3 regions of the Streptomyces nigra genome follow, and region 1 is predicted to be linked to each of the others. Evidence: riboswitches for the same ligand, from Rfam matches in the RefSeq annotation. Region 1 holds a riboswitch; each other region holds the start of a gene.
What was found. Region 1 has a riboswitch for cobalamin ahead of DC008_RS23235 (ribonucleoside-diphosphate reductase subunit alpha). Riboswitches for the same ligand answer to the same signal wherever they lie in the genome.
Positions count from the first base shown of each region.

Region 2: it holds a riboswitch for cobalamin, as region 1 does, so the genes downstream of both, DC008_RS28280 ((2Fe-2S) ferredoxin domain-containing protein) here and DC008_RS23235 (ribonucleoside-diphosphate reductase subunit alpha) in region 1, are expected to answer to the same signal.
Region 3: it holds a riboswitch for cobalamin, as region 1 does, so the genes downstream of both, DC008_RS07455 (cobalamin biosynthesis protein) here and DC008_RS23235 (ribonucleoside-diphosphate reductase subunit alpha) in region 1, are expected to answer to the same signal.

Region 1 covers NZ_CP029043.1:4,983,416-4,988,706, reverse strand. The annotation lists gene mctP (monocarboxylate uptake permease MctP) at 1-1,549, shown strand, start outside; gene DC008_RS23240 (GNAT family N-acetyltransferase) at 1,623-2,129, shown strand; cobalamin riboswitch at 2,182-2,306, shown strand; gene DC008_RS23235 (ribonucleoside-diphosphate reductase subunit alpha) at 2,431-4,785, shown strand; gene DC008_RS23230 (ribonucleotide-diphosphate reductase subunit beta) at 4,842-5,291, shown strand, end outside.
Region 2 covers NZ_CP029043.1:6,133,200-6,138,490, forward strand. The annotation lists gene DC008_RS28275 (methylmalonyl-CoA mutase family protein) at 1-1,387, opposite strand, end outside; cobalamin riboswitch at 1,529-1,707, shown strand; gene DC008_RS28280 ((2Fe-2S) ferredoxin domain-containing protein) at 1,767-2,165, shown strand; gene DC008_RS28285 (gamma-glutamyltransferase family protein) at 2,329-4,152, shown strand; gene DC008_RS28290 (inositol monophosphatase family protein) at 4,252-5,109, shown strand; gene DC008_RS28295 (phytoene desaturase family protein) at 5,213-5,291, shown strand, end outside.
Region 3 covers NZ_CP029043.1:1,596,692-1,601,982, reverse strand. The annotation lists gene DC008_RS07460 (cobyric acid synthase) at 1-1,213, opposite strand, end outside; gene DC008_RS07455 (cobalamin biosynthesis protein) at 1,210-2,172, opposite strand; cobalamin riboswitch at 2,275-2,414, opposite strand; gene DC008_RS07450 (hypothetical protein) at 2,521-2,742, opposite strand; gene DC008_RS07445 (inorganic phosphate transporter) at 2,783-4,015, opposite strand; gene DC008_RS07440 (lysozyme) at 4,169-4,936, opposite strand; gene DC008_RS07435 (class II aldolase/adducin family protein) at 5,135-5,291, shown strand, end outside.

The DNA of each region.
Region 1 (5,291 bases):
CGCGCGCTGGCGCAAGGCCGAGAACGAGCACAGCCTCGACGAATGGGGCCTGGGCGGCCGGTCGTTCGGCACCTGGGTCACATGGTTCCTGCTCGGCGGCGACCTGTACACCGCGTACACCTTCGTGGCGGTCCCGGCGGCGATCTACGCGGCCGGCGCGGCGGGCTTCTTCGCGGTGCCGTACACCATCCTCGTCTACCCGCTGATCTTCACGTTCCTGCCGCGCCTGTGGTCGGTCTCGCACAAGCACGGCTATGTGACGACCTCCGACTTCGTGCGCGGGCGGTTCGGCTCCAAGGGCCTGTCGCTGGCCGTGGCGGTCACCGGCATCCTGGCGACGATGCCCTACATCGCGCTCCAGCTGGTCGGCATCCAGGCCGTCCTGGACGTGATGGGCGTCGGCGGCGGCGAGAACACCAACTGGTTCATCAAGGACCTGCCGCTGCTCATCGCCTTCGGCGTGCTGGCGGCGTACACCTACTCGTCGGGCCTGCGCGCCCCCGCGCTGATCGCGTTCGTCAAGGACACGCTGATCTACATCGTCATCGCGGTGGCGATCATCTACATCCCGATCAAGCTGGGCGGCTTCGACGAGATCTTCGCCAAGGCGAGCGAGGCGTACAGCCAGACCAACCCGGCCACGGGCGCGCCACGCGGGGCGCTCACCCCGCCGGACGCGACCCAGTGGACGTACGCCACGCTGGCGCTGGGCTCCGCCCTCGCGCTGTTCATGTACCCGCACTCGATCACCGCGACGCTGTCCTCCCGCAGCCGTGAGGTGATCCGGCGCAACACCACGATCCTGCCGCTGTACTCCCTGATGCTGGGTCTGCTGGCCCTGCTGGGCTTCATGGCGATCGCGGCCGGGATCAAGGTGCAGAACGGGCAGCTGGCGATCCCGCAGCTGTTCGAGAACATGTTCCCGGCCTGGTTCGCGGGCGTGGCCTTCGCGGCCATCGGCATCGGCGCGCTGGTGCCGGCGGCGATCATGTCCATCGCAGCGGCGAACCTGTTCACCCGCAACATCTACAAGGACTTCATCAGGCCGGACGCCACGCCCGCCCAGGAGACCAAGGTCTCCAAGCTGGTGTCGCTGCTGGTGAAGGTGGGCGCGCTGGTCTTCGTCCTCACCATGGACAAGACGGTCGCCATCAACTTCCAGCTGCTGGGCGGCATCTGGATCCTGCAGACCTTCCCGGCCCTGGTCGGCGGCCTGTTCACCCGCTGGTTCCACCGCTGGGCCCTGCTGGCCGGCTGGGCGGTCGGCATGATCTACGGCACGCTCGCCGCGTACGGGGTGGCGACCCCGGCGCAGAAGCACTTCGGCGGCTCCTCCAAGGAGATCCCGGGCATCGGTGAGATCGGCTACATCGGTCTGACGGCGTTCGTGCTCAACGCGCTGGTCACCGTCGTCCTGACGTTCGTCCTGAAGGCCGCGAAGGCCCCCGACGGCGTCGACGAGACGAAGCCGGAGGACTACACGGCGGACGCGGGCGACCCCGGCGTCCAGGTGGAGCTGCCGCCGGCCACGGCGGGCTCGTCCCACTGAACCACCCGCACACGGCGGGCCGTCGGAGAAATCCGGCGGCCCGCCGCCGTGTTCCTGCGGCAGACTCGGCGGCATGGACATCGTGATCCGGCCGGCGGCCCCCGGGGAGTACGGCATCCTCGGGGAGATCACCGCAGAGGCCTATCTACGGGACGGACTGCTGGACTTCGGCGAGGACGACTCCTATCTCCATGAGCTCAAGGACGTGGCCAGGCGCGCGGCGGCCGCCGAGGTACTCGTCGCTGTCGAGCGCGACCGTGTCCTCGGCGGCGTGACCTTCGTCTCGGGCAGCGGCCCGATGGCGGATCTGGCCGGGCCCGGCGAGGCGGAGATCCGGATGCTCGCCGTCGACCGGGCGGCCCGGGGACGCGGCGCCGGCGAGGCGCTCGTACGCGCCTGCCTGGACCGCGCCCGCGCCACGGAGGGCTGTGTACGCGTGGTCCTCTCCTCCCAGCCCACCATGTACAGCGCCCATCGCATCTACGAGCGTCTGGGCTTCGTCCGCACCCCGGAACGGGACTGGAACCCCGTGCCGGAGCTCCTCGACCTCACGCTCGTCACCTATGAGTTGACGCTCTGACACCACCACGCCACAACATCTAGGGGTGGCGCGACGGGCGAGCACAAGATGTATGCTCATGCTCGCTGTCGCCGCAGGGGAATCCGGTGCGAATCCGGAACTGTCCCGCAACGGTGTACTTGTGCATGTTCCGTGCACATGGTCAGTCCGAGGACCTGCCGACAGTGCGTCCCGGCCACCCGGCCGGTGCGCCCAGACGTCCGGGCCTCGTGGAATGGGCCGGTGGACGCGACGCCCCGTGCGCTCGTGAGCTGCCCCCTGCCCTCCGCAAGGCCCTGTGCCGAGCGAGGGAGAGCCTCACGTGACCATCGCGCCAGCCGAACCGGCCTCAGCGGCGGCCGAACCGGAGAACGACGGTCCCGGTGCCGCGCTGTTGCGGACCCTGACCGAGCTGACCGCCGACCTCCCCGACGCCGACCCCGGCCGGGTCGCCGCCGCCGCGCTGCGCGGCCGGTCCGCGCGGGCCGACGAGGCGGAGCTGCGCGAGCTCGCCACCGAGGCGGCGGCCGGTCTCATCTCCGAGGACCCGGCGTACAGCCGGCTGGCCGCGCGGCTGCTCACCCTCTCCATCGCCGCCGAGGCCGCCTCGCAGGGCGTCACGAGCTTCACGGGGTCGGTCGCGACCGGGCACCGCGAGGGCCTGATCGCCGACCGGACCGCCGCGTTCGCGCGGACGCACGCGGACCGGCTCGACGCGCTCGTCGACCCCGCCGCCGACGACCGCTTCGGCTACTTCGGCCTGCGCACCCTCTACAGCCGCTATCTGCTGCGGCATCCGCACACCCGCAAGGTGATCGAGACGCCCCAGCACTTCCTGCTGAGGGTCGCCTCCGGCCTCGCCGCGGACGACACCTCCTCGGCGGTGGACGAGGTCGCCGCGCTGTACCGGCTGATGAGCCGCCTGGAGTACCTGCCGTCCTCCCCCACGCTCTTCAACTCCGGCACCCGGCACCCCCAGATGTCGTCCTGCTACCTCCTGGACTCCCCCAAGGACGAGCTGGACTCGATCTACGACCGCTACCACCAGGTCGCCCGGCTCTCCAAGCACGCCGGCGGCATCGGGCTGTCGTACTCCCGCATCCGCTCCCGGGGTTCGCTGATCCGGGGCACCAACGGGCACTCCAACGGCATCGTCCCGTTCCTGAAGACGCTGGACGCCTCCGTGGCGGCCGTGAACCAGGGCGGGCGGCGCAAGGGCGCGGCGGCGGTGTACCTGGAGACCTGGCACTCCGACATCGAGGAGTTCCTGGAGCTGCGGGACAACACCGGTGAGGACGCCCGCCGTACACACAATCTGAACCTCGCGCACTGGGTGCCGGACGAGTTCATGCGCCGGGTCGAGGCCGACCGGCCGTGGAGCCTGTTCTCCCCCGCCGACGTGCCCGAGCTGGTCGATCTGTGGGGCGAGGAGTTCGACGCGGCCTACCGCGCGGCCGAGGCGGAGGGCCTCGCGCGCAAGACCCTCCCGGCCCGCGAGCTGTACGGCCGGATGATGCGCACCCTCGCGCAGACCGGCAACGGCTGGATGACCTTCAAGGACGCCGCCAACCGGACCGCCAACCAGACCGCCCTGCCCGGGCACGTCGTGCACTCCTCCAACCTGTGCACCGAGATCCTGGAGGTCACGGACGACGGGGAGACGGCGGTCTGCAACCTCGGCTCGGTCAACCTCGGCGCCTTCGTGCGCGACGGGGACATCGACTGGGAGCGCCTGGACGAGACGGTCCGCACGGCCGTCACGTTCCTCGACCGGGTCGTGGACATCAACTTCTACCCGACCGAGCAGGCCGGCCGCTCCAACGCCCGGTGGCGCCCGGTGGGTCTGGGCGCGATGGGTCTGCAGGACGTCTTCTTCCAGCTGCGGCTGCCCTTCGACTCGCCCGAGGCGAAGGCGCTGTCCACGCGGATCGCCGAGCGCGTCATGCTCGCCGCGTACGAGGCGTCCGCCGACCTCGCCGAGCGCGAAGGGCCGGTGCCGGCCTGGGAGAAGACGCGCACCGCCCAGGGCGTGCTGCACCCCGACCACTACGACGTGGAGCTGACCTGGCCCGAGCGCTGGGCCGCGCTGCGCGACCGCCTCGCCACCACCGGCCTGCGCAACTCGCTGCTGCTGGCCATCGCCCCGACCGCCACGATCGCGTCGATCGCCGGTGTCTACGAGTGCATCGAGCCGCAGGTCTCCAACCTGTTCAAGCGCGAGACGCTGTCCGGCGAGTTCCTCCAGGTCAACTCGTATCTGGTGGAGGAGCTGAAGCGGCTCGGCGTGTGGGACGCCCGCACCCGTGAGGCGCTGCGCGAGGCCAACGGCTCGGTGCAGGACTTCGCGTGGATCCCGGCGGACGTACGGGCGCTGTACCGCACGGCGTGGGAGATCCCGCAGCGCGGCCTGATCGACATGGCGGCGGCACGCACGCCGTTCCTCGACCAGTCGCAGTCCCTGAACCTGTTCCTGGAGACGCCGACCATCGGGAAGCTCTCCTCGATGTACGCGTACGCCTGGAAGCAGGGGCTGAAGACCACGTACTACCTGCGCTCCCGCCCGGCGACGAGGATCGCCCGCGCGGCCCGCGCCACCGTCCCCGTCCAGCAGGCCGCCGACCCCGAGGCCGTCGCCTGCTCCCTTGAGAACCCCGAGTCCTGCGAGGCCTGCCAGTGACCACCAGCACGACCAAGAACCTGCTCGACCCCGGCTTCGAGCTGACCCTGCGCCCCATGCGCTACCCGGACTTCTACGAGCGCTACCGGGACGCGATCAAGAACACCTGGACCGTCGAGGAGGTCGACCTCCACTCGGACGTCGCCGACCTCGCGAAGCTGACCCCGGCCGAACAGCACCTGATCGGGCGGCTGGTGGCGTTCTTCGCGACCGGTGACTCGATCGTCGCGAACAATCTGGTGCTGACCCTGTACAAGCACATCAACTCCCCGGAGGCGCGGCTGTATCTGTCGCGCCAGCTGTTCGAGGAGGCCGTGCACGTCCAGTTCTATCTGACGCTGCTGGACACCTACCTCCCCGATCCGGAGGACCGGGCGGCGGCGTTCGCGGCGGTGGAGAACATCCCGTCGATCCGTGAGAAGGCCGAGTTCTGCTTCCGCTGGATGGACTCGGTGGAGAAGCTGGACCGGCTGGAGTCGCAGTCCGACCGCCGGCGGTTCCTGCTC
Region 2 (5,291 bases), 1.1 Mb from region 1:
CGCCGGACGGCGGCTCGGGCGCGGGCTCACGCACCACCGGCTGCTCGCCGAGGTGCGGGAACTCGCTGACCCCGGTGACCGGTTCGCGCCGCTTGGCCAGCTTGCCGGTGCGGGCCTCCCAGGTGGCGGCGAGGTCGTCGCGCAGCTGTCCCGAACGCAGCGCGGCGGCCTGGCCGCCCGCCCGCTCGATCCGCTGGAAGAACTCCCAGCCCGCGTGGGCCAGTTCGTCCGTGAGCCGCTCCACGTACCAGGAGCCGCCCGCCGGGTCGATGACCCGGGCGAGGTGGGACTCCTCGATGAGGATGGTCGAGGTGTTGCGGGCGATGCGCCGCGCGAACGCGTCGGGCAGGCCCAGCGCGTGGTCGAAGGGCAGCACGGTCACCGAGTCGGCGCCGCCGACACCGGCCGCGAGCGTGGCGACCGTGGTGCGCAGCATGTTCACCCACGGGTCGCGGCGGGTCATCATCACCGGCGAGGTCACGGCGTGCTGTACCTGGGCGCTCGGCGCCCCGGACACCTCGGTCACCCGTGCCCACAGGCGGCGCGCCGCCCGCAGCTTGGCGATGGTCAGGAACTGGTCGGCGGTGGCCGCGTAGCGGAACTCCAACTGGCCGGCGGCCTGTTCGACCGTCAGCCCGGCCTCGGTCAGCTCCCGCAGATACGCCACACCGGTGGCCAGCGCGGCGCCGAGCTCCTGCGCGGCCGAGCCGCCGGCCTCGTGGTACGGCAGCGCGTCCACGGTCAGGGCCCTGAGCCCCGGGTACTCCTCGGCGCACCGCCGGGCCGGCGCGGCGGCCGGGGCGAACGGCAGGGACGTACCGGTGCGGGCCTCGTGGCCGAGCGGGTCGAAGCCGAGGTTGCCGCGTGCCGCGTCCTTGGCGACGCCGCGCTCCTCGTACAGGGCGAGCAGCGCCTGTGCGGCGGCCTCCGACTCGGCGCCCGCGTCCAGGACGACCGGGGCGAGGTCGAGGTACACGCCGTCGAGGGCGCTGCCGAGGGAGGACACCGGGATGCCCGCCTCGCCGAGGACCAGCCAGAGCGAGGTGACGCCGTTCTCCAGGTCCGCCAGCACCACGCCGTCCGCGGCCGTGGTGTGCCGCTGCCGTACGTCCCAGCCGCCGGCGGTGTTGCCCTCGGGGCGACCACCCCGCACATAGGGGGCGAAGCCGGGCAGGCCGGGGTCGGGCGCGGCGTCACGCGCGGTGTACAGCGGGCGGGAGCGCATCCCGTCCTCGAGTGGGGTGGACAGGGCGTCCTCGGCAGCCGTCCCCGACACGTCCTTGCCCGCCTTGCGCAGCACACCTTCCACCAGGTGTCGCCACTGCTCATGGGTTGCGTCAGGGAACTCGGCGGCCAGCGAGAGCCCGTCGTCAGGCAGGACCGTCATGCTCGGATGCTAGGTCAGATGGTCAAAGGAGCAGCAGGGGGCATGGCTGTGACCTTGCCCTCTTCCAGATTGTGACCTGGGTCTCGGGACCCCGGCGGTGCCCGCGCGGGCACGCTGAACGAGTGGCTCCGGGCCCTGACTTGATAGCCTCGTGGGGCTGGTCGCGCCCCTTCTCCGGGGCCAGGGAATCCGGTGCGAATCCGGAACTGACGCGCAGCGGTGAGGGGGACGGGCGGGGCAGGCACGCCACTGGGAGACCGGGAAGGCGCCCCGCCGGGACGAACCCGAGTCCGAAGACCTGCCGGCACCTCCACGCCCCCGGGCGGGGAGGCCCTCCGCAGGCCGGCTCCGCGTACGAGCCCCGACCCTCAAGGCGTGTATGTCCGTCTCCCCGCCCCAGCCGTCGCTCCCGGATCGGCAGATTCCGTCCACGCCCTGCCGGGTCGTGCTCTGCCGGGACTGCTGCTGCGGCAGCCCCAAGGTGACCGGTGTCGACCACGCGGGTCAGGCCGCCCGGCTGCAGGAGAGCGTCCCGGTCCGTGTCTCGGACTGCCTGGACGTCTGCGACCACGCCAACGTGGTCGTCGTCCAGCCCTCCGCCGCGGCGCGCGCGGCGGGCGCCCGGCCGGTGTGGCTCGGCCTCGTCAACGACCCCGACGCCACCGAGGACGTCATCGCCTGGGTACGGGCCGGTGGGCCCGGAGTTGCTCCCTGCCCGGAGATCCTGGCCTTTCACACCATTTCCCCGCCCTCGTCGCGGGCCTCGGGGAAGGGCTGACCGGCCGCCCGTGGCCCCGCCCTGCGTGCCCGCCACGGGTGCCCGACCGCCACACCTTCACGCCACCCTCGCTCCGTGCCCCCATGGACGGTTGAACATCGAACAGGCGGTCACGCAAGATCGGACGGACCCGTCCGGCCCCGACCGCGAGGTGACGCCCGCCATGTTCACCACCCGTCCCACCCTCCAGGGCACCTTCGGCATGGTGTCCTCCACGCACTGGCTCGCCTCGCAGTCCGCGATGGCGGTGCTGGAGCGAGGCGGCAACGCCTACGACGCCGCCGTGGCGGGCGCGTTCGTGCTGCACGTCGTCGAACCGCATCTGAACGGCCCGGCCGGCGAGGTGCCCATCCTCCTCGCCCCGGCGGGCGGCGAGGTGCGGGTGCTGTGCGGCCAGGGCGTCGCCCCCGCGGACGCCACCGTCGCCCACTACCGCGGCCTCGGCCTGGACCTCGTCCCCGGCACCGGACCGCTGGCCGCCGCCGTGCCCGGCGCCTTCGACGCCTGGATGGTGCTGCTGCGCGACCACGGCACCCTGGCACCCGCCGACGTCCTCGCGTACGCCGTCCACTACGCCGAACACGGGCACGCGCCCGTGGAGCGGGTCGGCGAGACCGTGGAGACCGTGCGCGAGCTGTTCGAGACGGAGTGGACCTCCTCCGCCGAGGTGTATCTGCCCGACGGCGAGCCGCCGCGCCCCGGCGCCCTCTTCCGGAACCCGGCCCTCGCCGCCACCTGGAAGCGCCTGCTCGAGGAGATCTCCGGCGCCGGCGACCGCGTCGCGCAGATCGAGGCCGCGCGCGCGGTGTGGCGTACCGGGTTCATCGCCGAGGCGCTCGTCCGGCAGGCGCAGCGGCCCACCCTCGACACCAGCGGCGAGCGCCACACCGGCACCCTCACCGCCGCCGACCTCGCCGGCTGGTCCGCGACCTACGAGGCCCCCGCGACGTACGAATGGAACGGCTGGACCCTGTGCAAGGCCGGGCCCTGGAGCCAGGGCCCGGTGCTCCTCCAGCAGCTCGCCCTGCTCCCCGACGAGCTGCCGCCGTACGGGTCCGCCGGCTACGTCCACCTGCTCGTCGAGGGCTGCAAGCTGGCCATGGCAGACCGGGAGGCCTGGTACGGCGACGCCGCCGAGGTGCCGCTCGACGACCTGCTGTCCGACGCCTACAACGCCGATCGCCGCCGGCTGGTGGGCGAGGCCGCCTCCTTCGAGCTGCGGCCCGGCAGCCCCGGCGGGCGCGTGCCCCGGCTGGGCGCCCACGCGCGCGGGGAGGCCGCCGCGCCCGGTTCCGTCGCGCCGGGCGCCGGGGAGCCGACGGTCGCCAAGTCGCCCGTGGCGCCGGTGCCGGCCGAGCCCGAGGTCGCCGCGGACGGGCTCACCCGCGGCGACACCTGCCACCTCGACATCGTCGACCGGTGGGGCAACATGGTCGCGGCCACCCCCAGCGGCGGCTGGCTCCAGTCCAACCCCGTCGTGCCCGAACTCGGCTTCCCGCTCGGCACCCGCCTGCAGATGACCTGGCTGGAGGAGGGACTGCCGAACTCCCTGACCCCGGGCCGGCGCCCGCGCACCACGCTCACCCCCAGCATCGCGCTGCGCGACGGCGTGCCCGTCCTCGCCTTCGGCACCCCCGGCGGGGACCAGCAGGACCAGTGGCAGCTGCACTTCTTCCTCGCGGTCGCGCTGCGCGGGCAGGTCCGCGGCGGCCTCGACCTGCAGGGCGCGATCGACGCCCCGAACTGGCACAACGACAGCTTCCCCGGCTCCTTCTACCCGCGCGGGACACGGCCCGGGAGCGTCACCGTGGAGGGCCGCACCGCCCCCGCGGTGATCGACGGGCTGCGGCGGCGCGGTCACGACGTCACGGTCGGCGACGCCTGGTCGGAGGGCCGCCTGTGCGCGGTCGCCCGGGACCCCGGAACGGGGGTGCTGTCCGCCGCGGCGAACCCGCGCGGCATGCAGGGCTACGCCGTCGGACGCTGAGGGGCCCCGAGGGGCAGCGACCACGCGAGTTCACCGGGAGTCCGTCCGCAGGTCACCCGGCGGGCGGGCGTTGTCAGTGGCACGTGTTTCCATGGACGGGTGATCGAAGAAAACGAAACCATCGAAGAGTTTCTCGCCCAGCACGCCACCGACGTGGAGGACGCCGTCCGCAAGGCGGCGGCCGCCGAGATCATGCCCCGCTTCCGCCGGCTCGCCGACCACGAGGTCGACCGCAAGAGCGGACCGCACGACCTGGTGACCGACGCCGACCGGCTCGCCGAGCGGTATCTCACGGAGGCCCTCGGCGCCCTCCTGCCCGGCTCGGTCGTCGTCGGCGAGGAGGCGGTCCACGCGAATCCGTCCGTGTACGACGCGATCCGCGGCGACGCCCCGGTGTGGATCGTCGACCCCGTCGACGGCACCCGCCAGTTCGTGCACGGCGACACGGGCTTCTGCACCCTGGTCGCCCTCGCCCGGCACGGCGTCGTGCTCGCCTCCTGGACCTACGCACCCGCCCTCGACCAGCTGGCCACCGCCGTACGGGGCCGGGGCGCCTTCCTCGACGGCGAGCGGCTGCACGCCGGAGCCCCGGACCCCGGCAGCGACCTGCGCGTCGCCACCTCCCACCCGGACTTCACCACCGACGAGCAGAAGCGGGCCCTGCTCGGCCTGTGGACCGACGGCGTCGCCCCGCGCCCGTGCGGCTCGGCGGGTCTGGAGTACCTGGCCATCGCGCGGGGCGAGTTGGAGGCCACCGCCTTCGGATGGGAGGCCGCATGGGACCACGCTGCCGGACTGCTGCTCGTGGAGGAGGCGGGCGGCGCCCACCTGACGCGCACGGGGGAGCCGTTCCGTATCACCGGGGGCAACGCCCTGCCGTTCACGGCGGCCCGCGACGCCGCCACGGCCCGGCGGGTGGCGGGACTCCTGTCCGGCGGAGCGCGGCGAGCGGCGTAGGAATAGAGTCGGCCGCGGGGGAGCGGAGGTGGGGCGACAAGGCCCCGGCCTATCCTGATTCCTCTAGGCCGCCGCCTGACGAAGGGGTCCGAACGTGCCGTCGATGCTCGACGCAGTCGTGGTGGGTGCGGGACCGAACGGCCTGACCGCTGCCGTGGAGCTGGCCCGCAGGGGCTTCTCCG
Region 3 (5,291 bases), 3.4 Mb from region 1:
GGACTTCGGCGACGCCGTGGTGGATCTCGTAGCCCTCGACGGGTTCGCCGAGCGCTTCGCCGACCGGCCGGGTCAGGGTCTTCTCCCGGGCGAACCGCACCCGTACGGGCAGCACACCGAGGCCGTCGACATGGCCGGCGCGACTCTCGACGTCGTCCTCGATGTGCTCGCCGAGGACCTGGAAACCGCCGCAGATCCCGAGGATCGGCCGGCCCTCGGCGGCCCGGCGCACCAGCGCCGCCGCCAGCCCCCGCTCGCGCAGCCAGCGCAGCGCCTTCACGGTGCCGCGGGTGCCGGGCACGACGACCAGGTCGGCGTCGGCCAGCTCCTCCGGCCGGTCCACGAACCGCACGACGACGCCCGGTTCGGCGGCGAGGGCGTCGACGTCCGTGAAGTTGGACATCAGCGGCACCGCGCACACGGCGACCCGCAGCACGTCCTCGCCGACCGGGGCGGCCACCTCCGACTCGCGCACCGCGCCGCGCAGCGACACCCGCAGGCCGTCCTCCTCGTCGATGCCGAGGCCGTGCCGGAACGGCAGCACGCCGTACGTCCGCCGGCCGGTCAGGCCGTGCAGCATGTCCAGGCCCGGCTCCAGCAGCGAGACGTCCCCGCGGAACTTGTTGACGAGGAACCCGGCGACCAGCTCCTGGTCCTCGGGCGCCAGCAGCGCCACGGTCCCGAAGAACGAGGCGAAGACACCACCGCGGTCGATGTCGCCGACGACCAGCACGGGCAGGTCCGCGCCGCGGGCGATCCCCATGTTCACGATGTCGGTGCGCCGCAGGTTGATCTCGGCCGGGGAGCCCGCGCCCTCGCAGATCACCGCGTCGTACGCGCCCCGCAGTTCGGCGAGCGAGTCGAGCACGGTGCCGAGCAACTGCTCCTGCCTGCCGCCGTGGTAGCCGCGGGCGCTCATCTCGCCGACCGGCCGGCCGAGCAGCACGACCTGGCTGCTGCGGTCGCCGCCGGGCTTGAGCAGCACGGGGTTCATCAGCGCGGTCGGCTCCACCCGGCAGGCCTGCGCCTGCATGGCCTGCGCGCGCCCGATCTCCGCGCCCTCGCGGGTCACGAAGGAGTTCAGCGACATGTTCTGCGCCTTGAAGGGCGCCACCTTCACGCCCTGCCGCACCAGCCACCGGCAGATCCCGGCGGTGACGACGCTCTTGCCGGCGTCGGAGGTGGTGCCGGCGACCAGGAGTCCACCGTTCACGAGGTCCTTCCTCTCGTCCCGCGCCGCCGCCCCGGCAGCAGCCGGGCGCCGGCGCACACGCCCAGCGCGAGCACGCCCACCCGCTGCGAGAGCCGGACGGCCCGCTCGATGTCCCCGACCTCGACGGCCCGTCCTGCGGCGCCGTTGAGCACGGGCCGGTGCTCCACCCGGCCGCCGTACGACAGCGTCCCGCCCAGCCGCACGCCGAGCGCCCCCGCGAACGAGGCCTCCACGGGGCCCGCGTTGGGGCTGGGATGCCGGTGGGCGTCGGCCCGCCAGGCCCGTACGGCACCCCGGGGATCGCCCCCGGCGACGGCGGCCAGCGCGGCGGTCAGTCGGGCGCCCGGCCAGCCGGCGACGTCGTCGAGGCGTGCCGAGGCCCAGCCGTAGCGGCGGTACCTGGGGGAGCGGTGCCCGACCATGGCGTCGAGGGTGTTGACGGCCCGGAAGCCCGCGAGGCCCGGCACGCCGGCGACGGCTCCCCACACCAGTGCGCCGACCACGGCGTCCGAGGTGTTCTCGGCGACGGACTCCACGACGGCCCGCGCGATCCCGTCGGCGTCCAGCGCCTGCGGGTCGCGTCCGCACAGGTGCGGCAGCCGCGCCCGTGCCGCGTCGACGTCTCCGGCCTCCAGGGCGCGCCCGATCGTCCGGGCCTCGCGGGCGAGCGACGTGCCGCCGACGACGGCCCAGGTGACGGCGCCGGTCAGGGCGACGGAGGTGGCGGGGGAGGGGCGCACGGCGCGGGCGGCGAGCGCGGCGGCCGCCACGGCGCCTCCGGCGCACACGGCGGTGTGCAGCACACCCCAGGCGCGGTGGTCGCGCCACAACACCCGTTCCACGGCGCCCGCGGCACGTCCGAACGCGGCGACCGGATGCCCCCGGCGTGGATCGCCGAGCAGCAGGTCACCGAGGAGTCCGGCGGCGGCGCCGTACGCGAAGACGCGTTCGGCACGCACGGGGTTCAGCCGGTGGTGGCGTCAGACAGGGGTCCGGTACTGCGTGACGATCGGCAGGCGAGCATCGCGTGATGTCCTCACTCAGGGTGTCCACGCCCTGGTTCGACGAGACCGGCGGCGAGAGTTCCTGGCTCCCGGGGGTATCTACCCCGGTGACAGTGGCGGGACCGCGCCGGATTCGCACCGGCTTCCTCTTCTGCCGCCGTAGATGGCTCCGGAAGTCCACCACGGGTCGCGACGGCCGTCAACTTGCCTGTGACCTGCGACGGGAGAGTGTGCGCAGGCCCACACACACCGAAGGTGCGCGACGGAGTTCCGTCGCGCACCTCAGGAGTCGAAGGCCGTACGTCAGGCCACGATGAGATAGATGCCGTAGGCCACGGCCGCCGTGCAGGCGGCGAAGCACGCGTAGGCGCCGGTGACCGCGAGCGCGGCCGAGTCGCCCTGCGCGACCGCCCGTTCGCGGCGCGAGAGGCCCGCGATGCCGAGGGTGAACAGGCCCACGAGGGCCACCGTGACCACGAGACTGACACCGAAGACGGAGCCGAGAGCCGCCCAGTCGATCTTCATACTGCTGCTTCCTTGGGTTGCCGGGAGGAGTGACCGGGAGTCAGACGCCGAGCTTGGTGGGCTCGGGTCCGCCGGCCGGAGCCGGGACGGTGACCGCGAGGTCCTCGGTCACCGTGCCCGTGGGAGGCGGGGTCACGGCGGCCATGGCGGTGGTCACCACGCCGGCCGGCTCGTCGTCGGCGATGACGTTGGTGTGGTCGACGACCTCGCGGCGGGAGATCTTCCAGATCGCGAAACTGGAGGCGACCAGGAAGACCGCGACGGCGGCGGTGCCCCAGGTGCCGAGGCCCGTCACATACTCGGCGAGCGCGGCGACCAGCGCGGCCGCCGGCAGCGTCAGACCCCAGGCGACGAACATCCGGGTGGCCGTGGACCAGCGGACCACACCGCCCTTGCGGCCGAGGCCCGCGCCCATCACGGCGCCGGAGACGGAGTGCGTGGTGGACAGCGAGAAGCCGAGGTGCGAGGAGGCCAGGATGACCGTCGCGGCGCTGGTCTGGGCGGCGAAGCCCTGCTGCGGCTGGAGGTCGGTCAGGCCCTTGCCCATGGTGCGGATGATGCGCCAGCCGCCGAGGTAGGTGCCGAGCGCGATGGCCAGACCGGCGGAGAGGATCACCCAGGTGGGAGGGTCCGAGTCGGGGGCGAGGGCGCCGCCCGCGACCAGGGCGAGGGTGATGATGCCCATGGTCTTCTGCGCGTCGTTGGTGCCGTGGGCGAGCGAGACGAGGCCCGCGGAGGCGATCTGGCCCGCGCGGTAGCCCTTCTTCGAGGCCTCGCCGTCGGCCTTCCGGCCGAGCCGGTAGGTGAGCCGCGTGGCCAGCAGGGCCGCGACGCCCGCGACGATCGGGGCGGCGATGGCCGGGAGCAGGACCTTGGTGACGAGCACGTCACCGTGGACGGCGCCGACGCCGGCCGAGGCGATGGCCGCGCCGATCAGGCCGCCCATGAGGGCGTGCGACGAACTGGAGGGCAGGCCCACCAGCCACGTGAGGAGGTTCCAGAGGATCGCGCCGACCAACGCGGCGAAGATGACCTCGGGACGGATGCCGGTCTCGTCGACGAGACCCTTGGAGATCGTGTTGGCGACCTCCACGGAGAGGAAAGCGCCCACAAGGTTGAGCACGGCGGACATGGCCACCGCGACCTTGGGCTTGAGCGCACCGGTCGAGATGGTGGTGGCCATCGCGTTGGCGGTGTCGTGAAAACCGTTCGTGAAATCGAACGCGAGCGCGGTTACCACCACGATCGCGAGGATCAGCGAGAAGTTTTCCATTTACCCAGGCAATCGTTCGAGGTCATTGGCTCGATGAACGTAGGAAACCTGAGTGAACGGAAGGTGAACTGGGGCGGGCCGCACGGTGTCCGGGACGGAGGGTTTCCCCAATGAACGGAAGCCCTCCGTCCGCACGGCCCGGGCGGGGCCCGGCTAGCGGCCCCGGGCGAACCTCTTGAGCTGCGTCAGCGACCCGTTGAAGAGATTCTGGTCACCCGGCAGGCTGCCGGCGTTGTCGTACTGCCAGAAGGTCCAGGCGCGCCATCCGGAAGGCAGTGTTCCGGGGCTCGGTGCATCGTAGCGGGCCACCCACCGCGCGTGGTCGCCGGCGAAGGCGCGGGAGGACCCGGTGCAGGTGTTCCACCAGTGGGCGGTGGTGTAGATCACCGGTCGGCGGCCGGTCAGCCGGCGCACCTCGTCGCTGAACGCCCGGATCCAGGAGACCAACGCCGTCTTCCGCAGCCCGTAGCACTTGTGCTTCTTGCTGTACGGGTTGTACTCGATGTCGAGCGCCGGCGGCAGGGTCCAGCCGTCGGGCCGCCAGCCGCCGCCGTTGCGCACGAAGAACGCCGCCTGCGCCCGACCCGAGGACCGGTCCGGCAGGGCGAAGTGGTAGGCGCCGCGCACCAGGCCGGCGGCGCGGGAGCCGTCGTACTGCTGGCCGTAGTAGGGGTTGCGGTACGTGTGCGACTCGGTCGCCTTGACGTAGACGAACCGGGCGCCCTTCGCCCGGCCGGCCTGCCAGTCGACGTTCTTCTGGTGCGAGGAGACGTCGTGGCCTCTCGGTTTCCCGGCGGCGGCGGCCGGGGTCCCGGCGAGGGCGGTGGCGCTCAGCGCCAGCACCGCCGCGCAGGCCGCCGCGAGACGGGAGCGGTGGGTGCGCCGGTCACGGCGACGGGACGGTTTGCGGGCACGGGCCATGGTTCCCCCCGGAATGGCGACGTGTGCGGCAAATCACCCGGAGATTATCCGAAGATCGTTGAACTCTGATCGATTGCACGCCAAGAAGGTGGACTGGGTGATATGTACCGCTATGCGCCCTCCCGGAGGTCGCCCCTCCGCCCTAAAGTGCCCCCGCGCACCGGCGACTTCGCGCACCGCGCCTGGCAGGATCGCCGTATGGCTGAGGAACGGTGGGAGCAGGGGGACGCACGGGAACCGCGGGACGAGGAGGTTCCGGACCGGCGCACGGTGCGGCCCGAGGAGGCGGCGGCCTGGGAGGCCCTGGTCGCGACGGCCCGCCGGACCGTCGCCGAGGGCCTCGTGGTCGGCACCT